3 regions of the Streptomyces sp. SCPE 10 genome follow, and region 3 is predicted to be linked to each of the others. Evidence: riboswitches for the same ligand, from Rfam matches in the RefSeq annotation. Region 3 holds a riboswitch; each other region holds the start of a gene.

Region 1 (5,457 bases), 4.2 Mb from region 3:
GAGCACGATGCTCTGGTACGGCATCGGGTACACGGCCGGCTATCTGGTGCTGCTCGTGCTGGTGGCCGCACCCCTGCGCCGCTCGGGGGCCTACACCGTCTCCGACTTCGCCGAGGCGCGCCTCGGCTCGCCGGCGGTGCGCCGGACGGCCACCGTGTTCGTCGTCCTGATCGGGCTGCTCTACCAGGTGCCCCAACTGGTGGGCGCGGGCCTCGCGCTGCACACGGCCCTCGGCGCGCCCGCCTGGTCGGGCACCGTGCTGGTGACCGCGGTGGTGCTGGTGAGCGTGATCACCGGAGGCATGCGCAGCGTCACCCTCGTCCAGTCCGTCCAGTACTGGCTGAAACTGATCGCGCTCGCCGTTCCGGCCCTGGTCCTGCTGCTCGTCTGGCGCGGAGTCTGGCACCCGGCCGGCGGCCCGGCGCCGCTGCCGGTGGCGCCCACGGCGTCCGGGCACGGCGGCGGCCAGGGGCTCTACGGCGTCTATTCGCTGATGGTGGCCACCTTTCTCGGCACGATGGGGCTGCCGCACGTCACCGCCCGCTTCTACACCAGCCCCGACGGCCGCGCGGCCCGCCGTACGACGGTGGGCGTCCTGTGCCTGCTGGGCGTCTTCTACCTGCTGCCGGAGGTGTACGGCGGGCTCGGCCGGCTCTACGCGCCGGACCTGGCCGCGGCGGGCCGGGCGGACACCGAGGTGCTGCGGCTGCCCGGCCTCCTGGTGCCGGGCGCCGGCGGCCGGCTGCTGGCGGCGCTGGTGGTCGCGGGGGCCTTCGCCGCGTTCCTGTCGACCTGTTCCGGGCTGGCCCTGTCCGTGGCCGCGGTGCTGTCGCAGGACCTGTTCGGCGGGGACGTACGGGGATTCCGGCGGGCCGCCGCGCCGGCCGTCCTGGTGCCCTGCGCCATCGCGCTGCTGCTGTCGGGGAACGGCATGTCCGTCGCCCACGAAGTGGGCCTGATCTTCTCGGTGGCCGCCTCCACGTTCTGTCCGCTGCTGGTGCTGGGCATCTGGTGGCGGCGGCTGACCGCGGCCGGAGCCGTCGCCGGGATGCTGGTCGGCGGCGGGCTGTCCGCGGCGGCCCTCACCCTCACGCTGCTGGGGGTTGGCGGACCGGGCTGGGTGGGGGCCCTGCTCGCCGAGCCCGCCGCCTGGAGCGTTCCGGCGGCGTTCCTGACCATGGTCGGCGTCTCCCTGCTCACGCCCGGCAGGGTGCCCGCGACGGCCTCCGTGCTGCTGGCCCGGCTGCACCTGCCGGAGGCGCTGGCGGCGGGACCGGCCGACCGCTCGGCCACGGCCGGCGACCGTTCGTCTCCCGGCGCCGTCCGTTCGTCGCTCGACGGCCACCACTGATCGACAAGTCCCGTACGGGGGCTCCCCGGCGGGGCGGGTGTGCCGCACAGTAACCGACCGGGGGAAAGGCACCGGCACGGGACGGCCGGCGGCGCTCCCCGACCGGGAACGGCGACCCGTCCCGTCCGCGCACCCGCGCTCCGGACCGGCCCGCGGCCCGGCCCGCACCGCCCGTGCGCCGTCGCGCCCGCACCGCCTCCCTCCCGGACCACCTCGCTCCCGGACCCGCGTCCGAGCCCTCCTCGACCCAAGGACCGCACCATGACCGACACCCAGACGCCCGGCACCGACGAGCGGACCCCGGCGAGCCCCGCGGCCCCGCGGCCGCAGATCGCCGACCCCGGCCCGCTGGGCCTGGCGGCCTTCGCCCTCACCACCTTCGTGCTCTCCGTCTTCAACGCGGGCCTGATCAAGGACGGCGCCCTGGAGGCCGTGGTGCTGCCGCTCGCCCTCTGGTACGGGGGCATCGCGCAAGTGCTCGCCGGGATGTGGGAGTTCCGCAAGAACAACACCTTCGGCGCCGTGGCCTTCACCTCCTACGGCAGCTTCTGGCTCTCCTTCGCGGCCTACGTGCGGTTCGTCGCCCCGAAGCTGCCGGCCGCCCACGCCTACCAGGCCACCGGCCTGTTCCTGCTGGCCTGGGCCGTCTTCACCCTCTACATGACGGTCGTGGCAACCCGGATCAACGCTGTCCTGCTCGCCGTGTTCACGGCGCTGTCGCTGACCTTCGTCCTGCTCGCCGCCGGGGAGCTGGGGCAGAGCACGGGCGTCTCGCACGCGGGCGGCTGGGCGGGGCTGCTCACCGCGCTGCTGGCCTGGTACGGCTCGTTCGCCGGCGTGGCCAACGCCACCTGGAAGGACAAGTCCCTGCCCACCTGGCCGCTCGCCGGCTGAGTCCGCCACCGGCGCACACCCGACCGATGGGCAGCACCCTGCGCCGCCTCCTGCGCGACGTCGCCGAAAACCGCCAACTCGGCGACGTCCTCACCCTCACCGACTCCAGCGTCATGAACCTCATCCAGTACGAGCCTCCCACCACCAGCGGGGACTGAGCGGCGGTCGAGCCGCATGTCCTTCCCCTCGCGCGCGACTTGGGCAGACGCACCGTCGAGCGTGGCACCGCGCACCTGCATCCCGGCGGTCGATCGGCACGGAAGCGGCAGAACCTGACCGGTTGCCAGGGCCGGGGGTTCGATCGCCGAGGACTCCCCCGGTTCGGCAGGCCGGGGCGTCTTGTAAGGTTGCTCCCGAATCATCCAGAGGGGTGGAGGGACCGGCCCTACGAAGCCCCGGCAACTCCCCGGTCGAGTCGGCGTGCGACACGCGCGTCACCGAGCGGGATCAGTGCCAACTCCGGCCTGTCGCCAACGCGGCGCGGGAAAGATGAGGAGACACGGTGCTCTCTGTGCTGTCCGACGCCCGGGCGCTTCCCGCCCCGGCCCCTCTGTGTACCCGTCTCGTGTCCGGCGCAGGCGATCGGCCGACCCTTCCGGCCTGTCCCCGCTGACCTCACCGCTCCTCGCCGGAGCCCCCCGTGCGCGCGGCCCCACCGGCGCCCGCGGGATTTGAGACTGGAGTACCCATTCATGGAGAAGACGAGCGGCGTGGGCGTGCTCGACAGAGTCGCCCTGATCCTCGGTGCCTTGGAGGCCGGACCCGCCACCCTGGCCGGTCTGGTCACGACCACCGGTCTGACCCGCCCCACCGTGCACCGGATCGCCGTCGCGCTCGAACGCCTCCGCCTGGTCACCCGGGACGCCGGAGGGCGGTTCGCCCTCGGCCCCCGGCTCTCGGAACTGTCGGCCGCCGCCGGCGAGGACCACCTGCTGACCGCCGCGGGCCCGGTCCTCACCCGGCTGCGCGACGCCACCGGCGAGAGCGCCCAGCTCTACCGCAGACAGGGTGACCAGCGCATCTGCGTGGCCGCCGTCGAGCGTCTGGCCGGTCTGCGCGACACCGTTCCCGTCGGGGTCGCCCTGCCCATGCAGGTCGGCTCCGCCGCCCAGGTCCTGCTCGCCTGGGAGGAACCCGAGCGCCTCTACCGCGGCCTGAGGGGAGCCCGCTTCACCGCCACCACCCTCAGCGGCGTACGGCGTCGCGGCTGGGCCCAGTCCGTCGGCGACCGCGAACCCGATGTCGCCTCCGTCTCCGCGCCCGTGCGCGGCCCGTCCGGCCAGGTGGTGGCCGCCGTCTCCGTCTCCGGCCCGATCCAGCGCCTCACCCGCCACCCCGGCGCCCACCTCTCCCGGACCGTCGTCGAGGCGGCCGCCCGTCTCACCGAGGCCCTTCGCCGCCCCGGTACGCCCGAGCGGCGCCCCGCGACGAAGTCCGCCGAAGACGCGGCGGGCGGCACCCTGGAGAAGGGGGTGCCGGCGGGCGAGGAGGCGTGATGCGTACGGACGGCCAGGCGGACGGGGACCGGGTGCGGGCCGCGCCCGTCGGCGTCCTCGACGTGTCCCCGACGGCCCGTACGGCGGTGGCGTGGATCCCGCCGGCGCAGCTGTGGCCGCCGCTCCAGGACATCCGCCGGGAACACGATCCGCAGATCCACCGCTGGCCGCCGCACGTCAACGTGCTCTTCGGCTTCGTCCCGGAGGCCGACTTCGAGCGGGCCGCCCCGCTGCTCGCGGCGGCGGCGGCCGAGGTGCCGGTCTTCACCGCGCGGCTGGCCGGGGTGCGCGCCTTCCGGCACCGGGCGTACTCCACCGTGTGGCTCGACCCGGCCGCGGCGGGCGGGGCACCGTGGGCGGACCTGCACCGCGCACTGCGACATCGGTTCCCGTGCCGCCGCGGGCCGGCCGAGGAGTTCACCCCGCACCTGTCCCTGGGCCGGACCCGCGATCCCCGGCGGGTCTGCACCGACTGCGCCGCCCGGCTCCCCGCCATGGCGGCGACGGTCTGGGAACTCGTCCTGCTCGCACGCGGCGGGCAGGGGCCGATGCGGCCACGGGCCACGGTCGCCCTGGGCACCGGCGAGGTCCGGTGGCTGACCGGCCGCGAGGACGCGGGCCCGGAGGACACGGCATGGCTCGCCGAGATCACCGACCGGTGAGTCGGGAGCCCCGGCCGGGGGCCCGGGGGCCGTGCGGGGTTCCGATCGGTGCCGGGTTCCGGAGGGGGAAAGGTTGCGGTCGGTGCCGGGGCACGGTCGTCACCGGGTGCGGACGGGGCAGTCCCCAAGGGGTTCAAGCCGGTTCGTCCCCACCGGGGATGCGGACCGGCTCACTCCACGGTCGCCAGCAGACGGCGCACCGCCGAACCGGTGCGTTCCCGGTCGCCGGTGGCGAGCAGGTCCAGCAGTGCGCCCCGGAGGGCGGCGAGCACCAGCGTGCGCTGGGCGAGGCCCGCGTCGGTGTCTCGTGTCCGCGGGGGCTGGGCGTCGGCGAGCAGCGCGAGCCAGTCCGCGACCGTGTCGCCCGCGAAACCGGCCCAGGGCCCGTCGGGTTCGACGAGCGACCGGGCGTAACTCTCGACCCAGAGTTTCAGCAGGCCGCGGTGGGCGTCGTCGGACAGCCACCGCCACAGCTCGTCGGCCACCGACGCCAGCCCCTCCGACGGGCGCCGCTGGGCGGCGAGCCGCCGGACCGCCGTCAGCTCGTCGGCTCTGGCCCGCGCGAGCAGGGCGCGGACCAGTCCGTCCTTGCTGCCGAACAGGTACAGCAGCACGCGCGGGGAGGACTTGATCTCCTCGGCGAGCGGACGCAGGGACAGCTCGGCCAGGCCGCTGCGCAGGACGTACGCGTACGCCGCCTCCAGCAGTTCCTGCCGTCGCGGGGAGGGGGTTGCTTCGGATCGGGACACCCGGGTTATTGTACTGAAACAGTCGTTTCAGTGAGCCTGGAGGTCATGATGTCGACGGAACACGAGGTGATCGTCCGACCGCTGGGCCGGCCAGGGGACCTGGGCTGGGTGGTGATGACCCATGGCGAGCTGTACCACCGGGAGTTCGGCTGGGACGCCGGCTTCGAGACACTCGTCGCCGGCATCGTCGCCGACTACGCCCGCGGCGGGCGCGCGCGGCCGCAGGCGGCGTGGATCGCGGAAGTGGACGGGGTCCGGGCCGGCAGCGTCTTCTGCATGCCGGGGGACGAGGAGGGCACCGCGCG
Region 2 (5,457 bases), 1.3 Mb from region 3:
CACCGTCCTCGGGCACTACGGCGCCGAGCGCTGGGACGCCGTCACCGGCACCGTCTCCGCCCCCGCCCCGCACCCCGGCGTCGCCGCCGTCCGCGCCGAACTGCCCGGCGTCCTCGACCGGGCCGGCGCCTGGCAGGGCACGTGGATCGAGGAGAAGGGCCGCGCGGTCGCGGTGCACACCCGCCGCGCCGCCGACCCGGAGGCCGCCTTCGAGGCGCTGCGCGGGCCCCTCACCGACCTGGCCACCCGGCACGGACTGATCGTCGAGCCCGGCCGGATGGTGCTGGAACTGCGCCCGCCCGGCATGGACAAGGGCGTCGCCCTGAGCGAGTACGTCCGCGAGACCGGCGCCGAGTCCGTCCTCTACGCCGGCGACGACCTCGGCGACCTCCCCGCCTTCGCCGCCATCGACAAGCTCCGCTCCGAGGGCCTGCCCGGCCTCCTGGTGTGCAGCGGCAGCTCGGAGGTCTCCGAACTGGCCGAGCGGGCCGACCTGGTGGTCGACGGCCCCGAGGGCGTCGTACGGCTCCTCGGGGCGCTGGCGGATCAGCTCGGCTGATCCGTCAGGGCGTGCAGCTGGTCCAGGAACCACTGGGCCGGCGGCAGCGCCGTGGCCGCTGCGGCCAGCCTCTTCGACCGCTCCGCCCGCTCGCCGGCGGGCATGCTCAGCGCCGCGTGCAGCGCCCGCGCCGTGCCCGTGATGTCGTACGGGTTCACCACCAGCGCGTCCTCGCCCAGCTCCGCGTACGCCCCCGCCTCCCGGGACAGCACCAGCGCACAGCCCTCGTCGGAGACGACCGGCACCTCCTTGGCGACCAGGTTCATGCCGTCCCGGATGGGGTTGACCAGGGCCACGTCGGCGAGCCGGTACGCGGCCAGCGAGCGGGCGAAGTCGTCCTTCACATGGAGCACCACCGGCGTCCAACCGTCCGTGCCGTAGCGCTCGTTGATCTCCTCGGCGACCCGGCGCACCTGTTCCGTGTACTCCCGGTAGACGGCCAGGTCCTGCCGGGACGGGTACGCGAACGCCACATGGACGACCCGCTCGCGCCACTCGGGGTGCTCGTCCAGCAGCTGCCGGTACGCCAGCAGCCCGCGCACGATGTTCTTGGACAGCTCGGTGCGGTCCACCCGGACGATCGTCCGGCGGCCCTCGCCGATCTCCGCCCGCAGCGCCGCCATCCGCTCGTCCACGTCCGCCTCGTGCGACCGCGCGCGCAGGAAGTCGGCGTCCGCGCCGAGCCCGTGCACCCCGATCCGGGTGCCGGTGGGAATCCCGGGCCCCAGCACCGCGTGGCAGCATTCGGTGAACGCGTCCGCCCACCGCTGCGTGAGGAACGCCGCCCGGTCCGCGCCCAGGATGCCGGTCAGCAGCTCGGCCGCGATGTCGTCCGGCAGCAGCCGGAAGTACTCCGCCGGGGCCCACGGCGTGTGCGAGAAGTGGCCGATGCGCAGATCGGGGCGGAGCCGGCGGAGCATCCGCGGGGCGAGCGCCAGGTGGTAGTCCTGGATCAGCACCGCCGCACCCTCGGCCGCCTCCTGGGCGAGCGCCTCGGCGAACGCCCGGTTGTAGGCCTCGTACGCCGCCCACTGCCGCCGGAACCCGGCGTCGAAGACGGGTTCGAGCGGCGTCTGGTAGAGCATGTGGTGCACGAACCAGAGGACCGAGTTGGCGATGCCGTTGTACGCGTCGGCGAAGACCTCCGCGTCGATGTCGAGCATCCGCACCCGCTGACCGCCGGTGTCGGCGACCGGCAGCAGCCCGCCGTCCGCGCGCCGGGCGGCCGCCCGGTCGCCGTCGCCCAGCGCGGCGCACACCCACACCGCGTTCGCCTCCGGCCCGATGGCCGAAAGGCCGGAGACCAGACCGCCGCCGCCCCGCTTGGGACGCAGCGCCCCGCCCTCGCCGACCGTGTACGAAACCGGGCCGCGATTGGACGCGACCAGCACCTCAGCACCGTGCGTGGAAGCCATGGTCCTCAACCTAGCCCGGCCCGGAAACACTCAAACGTACGGACGTCCCGGAAAGCGGCCCTGAACAGCCGTGCCTCCGGTTTCACGCCACCCGGCGGCGGGCGTACTCGGTGATCTCGGTCATCGGCGGGCGCTCCTCGGTGTCCACCGCGTAGGTGCGCGGCTCGAAGCCCGTCACCCCCCGCTCGAACTGGGTGAGCGAGGGCCGCACCAGATGGCCCCGGGCCAGCCGCAGCTGGGCGGTGCGGTAGATGGCCGCCGCCATCCGGCCGAGCGCCTGCCCGTCCTGGTGCCGGTGCTTGCGCACCCCCACGTCCACCTGGGCCAGCGCGTCCAGGCCCACCAGGTGCAGGGCGTCCACCAGCATGCCCAGCTCCACCCCGTACCCCACCGGGAACGGCAGCCGCTCCAGCAGCGAGCGCCGGGCCGCGTACTCCCCGCCCAGCGGCTGCACGAATCCCGCCAGCTGCGGCCAGTGCATGTTCAGCAGCGGGCGCGCCATCAGCTCGGTGACCCGGCCGCCCTGCCCCGCCGACCCGGCGAGCGGCCGGTCGTACATCGCCTTGACCAGCTGTACGTCCGGCTCGGTGAGCAGCGGGCCGACGATCCCGGTGACGAAGTCGGCCGAGAACTCCCGCAGGTCCGCGTCGACGAAGCAGATGACGTCCCCGGTGGCGACGAGCAGCGAGCGCCACAGCACCTCGCCCTTGCCCGGGACGGCGGGTATCCGGGGCAGGATCGCGTCGCGGTGCACCACCCGCGCGCCCGCCGCGGCCGCCACCTCGGAGGTGCGGTCGGTGGACCCGGAGTCGATCACCAGCACCTCGTCGACCAGCGGGACCCGCTCCACCAGCTCGCGCCGGATCACGGCGACGATCTCGCCGACGGTCTCCTCCTCGTCGAGCGCGGGCAGGACCACGCTGACCGTCTGGCCCGTGCGCTGCTTGGCCGCCAGGAGCTGGTGCAGCGGCCGATCGTGCACGGACCAGGAGCGGTCGCTCAGCCAGCGCTCGACTTCTTCCAGCACGGTCCCGGACTCCTCACGGTTGTCTCGCGGTACGGACGACTATCTCAACTGTCCATGCCTTCGGTTACAGTCTTGAACAACGCCGATGACCATCGCATGTCGGGGGTCCACGCGCGCCGACAACCGCATACACAACCGAATACCGCTCATCCAGAGGGGCAGAGGGACACGGCCCGATGAAGCCCCGGCAACCCTCCAGCCGGTCTCGTCTTCGAACAGCGAGGCTCCCGGCTAGGGAAGGTGCCAAATCCGTCTCGCGGCGAGATGCGTCGCGAGGAAGATGAGGAGAAAGGGCCTCGCCTCTCATGGCTGTGCAGACAGTTGCCTCCACCGGCAGTTCCACCGTCGACCTCGGCCCCGCCGCCGCCCTGAGCTGTCGGGAATGCGGCCACCGCGTCCCGCTCGGCCCGGTCTTCGCCTGCGAGGAGTGTTTCGGGCCGCTGGAGATCGCCTACGACTTCTCCGGCTACGACACCGAGGAACTGCGGGCGCGCATCGAAAGCGGCCCCGCCAACATCTGGCGCTACGCCCCGCTGCTGCCCGTCCCGGCGAACGTGGCCGACAAGCCGAACATCAACCCCGGCTGGACCAAGCTCGTCAAGGCGGACAACCTCGCCCGCGAACTCGGCGTCACCGGCGGCCTGTACGTCAAGGACGACTCCGGCAACCCGACCCACTCCTTCAAGGACCGGGTGGTCGCGCAGGCACTGGAGGCCGCGCGCGCCTTCGGCTTCACCACCCTGTCCTGCTCCTCCACCGGCAACCTGGCCGGCGCCGTCGGCGCCGCCGCCGCCCGCGCCGGCTTCCGCTCCTGCGTGTTCATCCCGCACGACCTGGAGCAGGGCAAGGTCGTCATGGCCGCGGTCTACGGCGGCGAGCTCGTCGGCATCGAGGGCAACTACGACGACGTGAACCGCTTCTGCTCCGAGCTGATCGGCGACCCGGCCGGCGAGGGCTGGGGCTTCGTCAACGTCAATCTGCGCCCCTACTACGCGGAGGGCTCCAAGACCCTGGCGTACGAGATCTGCGAGCAGCTCGGCTGGCGGCTGCCCGACCAGATCGTGGTCCCGATCGCCTCCGGCTCCCAGCTCACCAAGATCGACAAGGGGCTCCAGGAGCTGATCAAGCTGGGGCTCGTGGAGGACCGGCCGTACAAGATCTTCGGTGCCCAGGCCGAGGGCTGCTCGCCGGTGTCGACGGCCTTCAAGGCGGGCCACGACGTCGTGCGGCCGCAGAAGCCGGACACCATCGCCAAGTCCCTCGCCATCGGCAACCCGGCCGACGGGCCCTACGTCCTGGACATCGCCCGGCGCACCGGCGGCGCCGTGGAGGACGTGACGGACGAGCAGGTCGTCGCCGCGATCAAGCTGCTGGCCCGGACCGAGGGCATCTTCGCCGAGACCGCGGGCGGGGTGACCGTCGGCGTGACGAAGAAGCTGATCGAGGACGGCGTCCTCGACCCGTCGAAGACCACCGTCGTCCTCAACACCGGCGACGGTCTGAAGACCCTCGACGCGGTGGCCGGCACCGGCCTGACCGCCACCATCCGCCCGACCCTGGACTCCTTCCGAGAGGCTGGCCTCGCATGAGCGTGACCGTTCGCATCCCCACCATCCTGCGCACCTACACCGGCGGCCGGGCCGAGGTGGCGGCCGAGGGCGCCACCCTCGCCGAGGTCATCGAGGACCTGGAGAAGAACCACACCGGGATCGCCGCCCGCGTCCTGGACGACCAGGGCAAGCTGCGCCGGTTCGTGAACGTCTACGTGAACGACGACGACGTCCGCTTCGAGCAGGGCCTGGAGACCGTCACCCCGGACGGCGCGGGTATCTCGATCATTCCGGCGGTCGCCGGCGGCTGCTGACCGAATGACCGATCATTACCTTCGGTAAGGACGGTTACGGAAGGTTCATCGGATTGCCCTCTCCGTGAGAGAAGCGGAGGGGGCAATTCTGTGTGATTGAGCGCGGTACAGTTGGGGAACACGCCCCGGATCACCGCGGGGATGCCCTCGATTCCTCACCGCGAGCCCGATAAGAAGTAGCCAAAGTGCACGGGTTTTCCGCGGCTTTTGTGTATTTTACGGGGCCCGACTTGCCCTGAACTCTGGCGAATTCTCCCCACATTCCGGATCGGTCGCGTCCAGAATTCTCGTCCAATTGACCTGTTGCAGACGGCAGTTGGACAGATACATTCAGCCGCGGTCGACGCGTTCCGGCGCACGCACCCCGACCGATTGGGGGGCGAGGTCTGACCCGGGTCCGCGAAGTGCGGATCTGCGCAAGGGCCAGTAATAGGGGAGTTAGGCATGGCTCAGGGCACCGTCAAGTGGTTCAACGCGGAGAAGGGGTACGGCTTCATCGCGGTCGACGGTGGTGCGGACGTCTTCGTCCACTACAGCGCCATTCAGATGGACGGCTACCGCACCCTGGAGGAGGGCCAGCGGGTCGAGTTCG
Region 3 (5,457 bases):
TGAGTTCATCGAGGTGCACGAGCCGCTCAGCCAGGAGCAGCTGCACACGCTCACCGCGCACGACCAGTACCAGCCGGCCGAGATCGGCCCGACGGTCGACGAGAACGGTGTCGAGCGCAAGGTGAAGGCCTCGGAGCGACTCCGGGTCAAGCTGTCCAACGCCTACTACGGCGAGGACAACCAGATCCCGAAGCCGTCCGTCGAGGAGTACAGGGAGATCACGAGCGGCCACGGCCACCACTGATCCCGCGTCGCCACGCCACCGAAGGGCCCCGTCCGCACCGCGGACGGGGCCCTTCCCCGTGTCCCGGCTCGATAGGGTGGGGTACGAATGACCACCACTGTGCACGAGGAGCGGCTGATGATCGCTGTGACCCCCGCTGGAGGCGACACCGCGGCGGGCCGCTCCTGGCCCGTCCTGCTGAACGGCCTGCTGACCGGCCAGGACCTGTCCGCCGACGACACGGCCTGGGCGATGGACCTGATCATGCGCGGCGAGGCGACCGACGCGCAGATCGCCGGGTTCATGGTCGCGCTGCGCGCCAAGGGCGAGACGGTGGAGGAGATCTCCGGCCTGGTGCGCACCATGTACGAGCACGCCAACGTGATCGAGGTGCCGGGGCCCGCCGTCGACATCGTCGGCACCGGCGGCGACGGCGCCAAGACCGTCAACATCTCCACGATGTCCTCGATCGTGGTCGCGGGCACCGGCGCCAAGGTCGTCAAGCACGGCAACCGCGCCGCCTCCTCCGCCTCCGGCTCCTCCGACGTGCTGGAGAAGCTGGGCGTCAACCTCCAGCTGACCCCGAAGCGGGTGGCCGAGGTCGCCGAGGAGGCCGGTATCACCATCTGCTTCGCGGTGAAGTTCCACCCCTCGCTGCGTCATGTCGCCGCCGCGCGCGGGCAGTTGGGGATCCGCACCACCTTCAATGTGCTCGGCCCGCTGACCAACCCGGCCAAGGTGCGCGCGCAGGCGGTGGGCGTCGCCGATCCGCGCATGGCGCCCGTGGTGGCCGGCGTCTTCGCCGAGCGGGGCAACTCCGCGCTGGTCTTCCGGGGCGACGACGGCCTGGACGAGCTGACGGTCACCGACACCTCCCGGGTGTGGGTGGTGCGGGACGGCAAGGTCACCGAGGAGGTCTTCGACCCCCGGGACGTCGGCATCGACATCGTCCCCGTGGACGCCCTGCGCGGCGCGGACGCCTCCTACAACGCGGAGGTCGCCCGCCGGGTGCTCGACGGCGAGCGGGGCGCGGTGCGCGACGCGGTGCTGCTGAACTCGGCGGCGGCCCTGGTGGCCCTGGAGCCGTCCGACGCCCCGCTCACCGAGCAGCTGCGCGCACAGATGGCCCGGGCGGCCGAGTCCATCGACTCGGGCGCGGCCAAGCGGACGCTGGAGCGCTGGGTGGCGGCCAGCAACGCCTGAGACGCGGTTGATCGTCCCGCGATCCGGACACGGGTTGCGGGGCGATCATCCCTTCGCGTAATTTCCCTACCAGGTCATGAGTGACAGTCATGAGGCCCCGGCCGACTGTCCGGCAACCCTCCGTCCGTGGCGGGGTGCCCCGGGTGAGGACCAGGTCGTAGGCAGCGAGGTCTACGGCAAGCGCGGACCCCTCGAACCCAGGGGTCCTGGTCGTACGAGGGAGCCTTCCGTGAGCAAGCGAATGCGCTAGGGCCGCAGAGCCCCGCCTCCGCGTACCCCTTTCACCTTCTTCCCGTACGTCCCTGCGGCGTACGTCCTCACGGGAGTCACCCCATGTCTCACTCCAGCGCTGTCGCCGACCCGTCGATTTGCTCCCCGCTGCCCGTTCTGGGGCGGGATGTCACCGTTCCGCTCGTCACGGGCGGCGAAGTCACTTACGCGGCCCTCGACTACGCGGCCAGCGCCCCCGCCCTCCAGCGCGTCTGGGACGACGTCGCCGCCTACGCGCCCTACTACGGCAGTGTCCACCGGGGCGCCGGCTACCTCTCCCAGCTCTCCACCGACCTGTTCGAGAACGCCCGCCGCACGGTCGCCGGCTTCCTCGGCTGCCGGGCCGACGACCAGGTGGTCTTCACCCGCTCCACCACGGACTCGCTGAACCTGCTGGCCCGGGCGCTCCCGGCCGACTGCCGCGTCTTCGTCTTCGAGACCGAGCACCATGCCTCCCTGCTGCCCTGGCCGGACTCCCGGGTCACCTACCTCGACGCCCCGCGCACCCCGCAGCAGGCGGTGCGGACGCTGGAGCGGGCCCTGGCCGACCGGGACCCGTACGGCCCGGCCCTGGTCTGCGTCACCGGTGCCTCCAACGTCACCGGCGAGCTGTGGCCGGTGCGCGAGCTGGCCGCCGCCGCGCACGCGCACGGCGCCCGGATCGTCCTGGACGCCGCCCAGCTGGCCCCGCACCACCCCGTGGACATCGCCGACCTGGACGTCGACTGGGTCGCCTTCTCCGGGCACAAGCTGTACGCCCCCTTCGGCGCGGGCGTGCTGGCCGGCCGCGCCGACTGGCTGCGGGCCGCCGAGCCGTACCTCGCGGGCGGCGGCGCCAGCCGCAGGGTCACCCGGCGCACCGACGGGGGAGTGGACGTGGAGTGGCACGAGAGTGCCGCCCGGCACGAGGCGGGCTCCCCGAACGTCATCGGCGCCTACGCCGTCGCCTCGGCCTGCAAGGCGCTCACCGAGGCCGGCTGGACGGACCTGGTCGCGCGCGAGCAACGGCTGATCGAGCGGGTCCGCACGGGCCTCGCCGGGATTCCGCAGGTCAGGGTGTTGTCCCTGTTCGGGGACGACGCTCCGCGGGTCGGCGTGATCTCCTTCGTGGTGGAGGGCTGGAACAGCTCCCACTTCGCGGCCGTCCTGTCCGCCGAGTACGGCATCGGCGTCCGCGACGGCCTGTTCTGCGCCCACCCGCTGGTGCGCACCCTGCTCGGCACCGACCCCCAGACCCAGGGCGAGTGCGGTGCCCCCGAGGCCGCCCCCGGCGAGAAGTCCCTCAACGCCATCCGTGTGAGCTTCGGCGCGGGCACCCCCGACGAGCACGTCGAGCGCTTCCTCACGGCGGTGCGGGAGCTGGTGACCGAGGGTGCCAAGTGGACGTACCGCACGGAGGACGGCCGCTGCGTCCCGGCGGTGTGAGGGGTCCGGCGGGACCTGGTGGGGCGGCTTTCAGACGGTCAGGAGTCCAGCCCGATCGCGAAGGCCGCCTCCAGGTCGTGCTGGGAGTACGTACGGAACGCCACATGCGTGTCGGTCCCCTCGACCCCGGGGATCTTGCTGATCCGGCCCGGGATCACCTCGGCCAGGTCGTCGTGCCGCCGCACCCGCACCATGGCGATCAGGTCGTAGGTGCCGGTCACGGAGAACACCTCGCTCACCGACTCCAGCGCGGCGATCTGCTCGGCGATCTCGGGGATCCGGTCCACGCTGGTCTTGATGAGGACGATCGCGGTGATCACGGCTGGTTCTCTCCCTCGGGTGCCGGAGCGGGTGCGGTTTTCACTCTAGCCCGCCCGTCTCCCGCCACCGCCCTCCCGAGGCCGCCCTCGCGACCCCGCCGTCCCCCGTACCGCACCCACGCGTAGCCGAATCCCACGCCGAACCCCACCAGGTGCGCCAGATACGCCACCCCCGGCCCCTGCACCGACCGTCCCGCCGCCACCCACTGCAATGCCACCCAGAACGGCAGTACGACCCACGCCGGGAACCGCAGCGGCAGGAAGAAGAGGAACGGCAGGAGACTGGTGACACGGGCGCGCGGGAACAGGAAGAGAAACGCACCGAGCACCGCCGAGATCGCCCCCGACGCGCCCACCAGCGACTGCTCGGAGGTGGCGTTGGCCGCCGCGTACCCCAGCAGCGCCAGGTAGCCGCAGCCGACGTAGAAGAGGGTGAACTCCACGCGGCCCATCCGCTCCTCGGTCAGCACGCCGAAGACGAGGAGGAAGAGCATGTTGCCCAGCAGATGCACCCAGTTGCCGTGCAGGAACAGGGCGGTGACCGGGGAGAGCGCGTGTGCCGCGGGGGCGGCGAACAGCTCCGCCGGGACCACGCCCCAGTGGCGGAAGTACACCCGCTGCGTGTCGAGCAGCGCATACCCGGTGCCGTATCCGGGGACGATCCCGGACGCCGGGCTCAGTACGAAGATCAGACAGCACAGGGCGATGAGGCCGTACGTCGTCGGCGCGGCCCTGAGCGCCCTGAAGGTCCTGCCGGCCGCCGTGCTCCACTCGCTGATCATGAATACAGAGCATGACGTAACCGGACGCAAGCTGACATACCGCCTCGCCGCCGTGAACGGACGGGCGGCGAGCACCCGCCAGGCCGTAGGGTTACGAGCCACACGCGTCGGCCGCCGGCGCGGTCCGACCCGAGAAGGAAGCGAACAGGCACGATGACGGTTCCCCTGCCGACCGCCACGACGCGATGGCGCTGCACCCTCTGCGGAAACCTCACCCGCTTCGACGTCACCCGCTCGTCCAAGGTCGTGGAGTACGTCCACCTCGACCTGGCCGGCGAGCCGACGGTGGAGGAGCGCCAGGTGGTCAGTGAGACCATCGAGTCGGTGCGCTGCCGCTGGTGCAACGCGGTGGACCAGGTGGAACTCGTGGACAGGCCGGGCACCGGCTCCTGACGGAGCGGGCCCGCCAGGGGACGTCGGCAATCGGTAGTGGGGTGTGACGGATGGTGGAGAGCGCAGGCGGGGGGCCGGGCGACGGCACCGCTGAGGTGCTTGACCGTCCGCTGCCCGACGGGGTGCGCCGTAGGGTCGTGGGGATCGTCTCGGACGGCTTCGGTCAGCTGACGGTGACGGAACTCCCCGCCCAGCTGCGGCAGTACGCCCGGTTCGCCCCGAACCGCCGGGTGAAGTTCGCCGGGAACGCGATGGCGGCGGCGCTGGAGACCGACACGCTGTTCAGACAGCGGATCGGCGAGAAGTTCCGCGAGGCCCAGCCGGAGCTGGCCGGCGCCCTCGACTCGGGCGCGGCGCCACCGGCCGCCGACCCGCTGGACGTGGCGGCCGCCGCCTATGTGCTGCGCCCGGCGGGCTGGGTGAAGCTGGTCACCGCGGCCGGCGAGGAGGCCCAGCGCGCCGACGCCGAGCGGGCCGACGAGGAGAGCCGGGCCGAACTGGAGCGGCTGCGCGTCGAACTGGACCACGCCCGCGAGCACACCCGGTTTGAGACCGAACGGCTGCGCGCGGAGCTGGAGTCGGTGAAGCGGGAGGCGGAGTCGCTGCACCGCAAGCTGCGCTCCGCGCTGAGCGACGTGCGCCGCGGCGAGGCCGCGCTGCGCAAGGCGCAGGCCGAGACGGACATCGTACGCGCCGAGGCGCAGCTCCAGGTGTCGGCCGCGGAGAGCGAGTCCCGGCGGCTCAAGGCGCGCCTCGGCGAGGCGGAGGCGGCCCTGGAGGCCACCCGCAAGGCCGCCCGCGAGGGCCGCAGCGTGGAGGACATGCGGGTCCGGCTGCTCCT

The links. Region 3 has a riboswitch for S-adenosylmethionine ahead of ACSP97_RS10685 (aminotransferase class V-fold PLP-dependent enzyme). Riboswitches for the same ligand answer to the same signal wherever they lie in the genome.
Region 1: linked by a shared signal. The riboswitch ahead of ACSP97_RS29515 (IclR family transcriptional regulator) and the one ahead of ACSP97_RS10685 (aminotransferase class V-fold PLP-dependent enzyme) in region 3 are both predicted to bind S-adenosylmethionine.
Region 2: linked by a shared signal. The riboswitch ahead of thrC (threonine synthase) and the one ahead of ACSP97_RS10685 (aminotransferase class V-fold PLP-dependent enzyme) in region 3 are both predicted to bind S-adenosylmethionine.

What each region holds. Positions count from the first base shown of each region.
Region 1 is NZ_CP197069.1:6,425,944-6,431,400, reverse strand. It holds gene ACSP97_RS29530 (sodium/solute symporter) at 1-1,351, shown strand, start outside; gene ACSP97_RS29525 (acetate uptake transporter) at 1,613-2,245, shown strand; gene ACSP97_RS29520 (hypothetical protein) at 2,272-2,403, shown strand; SAM riboswitch class I at 2,601-2,741, shown strand; partial or broken gene ACSP97_RS29515 (IclR family transcriptional regulator) at 2,938-3,651, shown strand; gene ACSP97_RS29510 (2'-5' RNA ligase family protein) at 3,741-4,403, shown strand; gene ACSP97_RS29505 (TetR/AcrR family transcriptional regulator) at 4,574-5,152, opposite strand; gene ACSP97_RS29500 (GNAT family N-acetyltransferase) at 5,183-5,457, shown strand, end outside.
Region 2 is NZ_CP197069.1:3,567,861-3,573,317, reverse strand. It holds gene otsB (trehalose-phosphatase) at 1-559, shown strand, start outside; gene ACSP97_RS16590 (alpha,alpha-trehalose-phosphate synthase (UDP-forming)) at 547-1,974, opposite strand; gene ACSP97_RS16585 (glucosyl-3-phosphoglycerate synthase) at 2,057-3,001, opposite strand; SAM riboswitch class I at 3,145-3,288, shown strand; gene thrC (threonine synthase) at 3,307-4,590, shown strand; gene ACSP97_RS16575 (MoaD/ThiS family protein) at 4,587-4,865, shown strand; gene ACSP97_RS16570 (cold-shock protein) at 5,310-5,457, shown strand, end outside.
Region 3 is NZ_CP197069.1:2,267,439-2,272,895, reverse strand. It holds gene qcrB (cytochrome bc1 complex cytochrome b subunit) at 1-244, shown strand, start outside; gene trpD (anthranilate phosphoribosyltransferase) at 362-1,426, shown strand; SAM riboswitch class IV at 1,499-1,615, shown strand; gene ACSP97_RS10685 (aminotransferase class V-fold PLP-dependent enzyme) at 1,760-3,121, shown strand; gene ACSP97_RS10680 (Lrp/AsnC family transcriptional regulator) at 3,160-3,441, opposite strand; gene ACSP97_RS10675 (rhomboid family intramembrane serine protease) at 3,438-4,223, opposite strand; gene ACSP97_RS10670 (hypothetical protein) at 4,377-4,616, shown strand; gene ACSP97_RS10665 (NYN domain-containing protein) at 4,667-5,457, shown strand, end outside.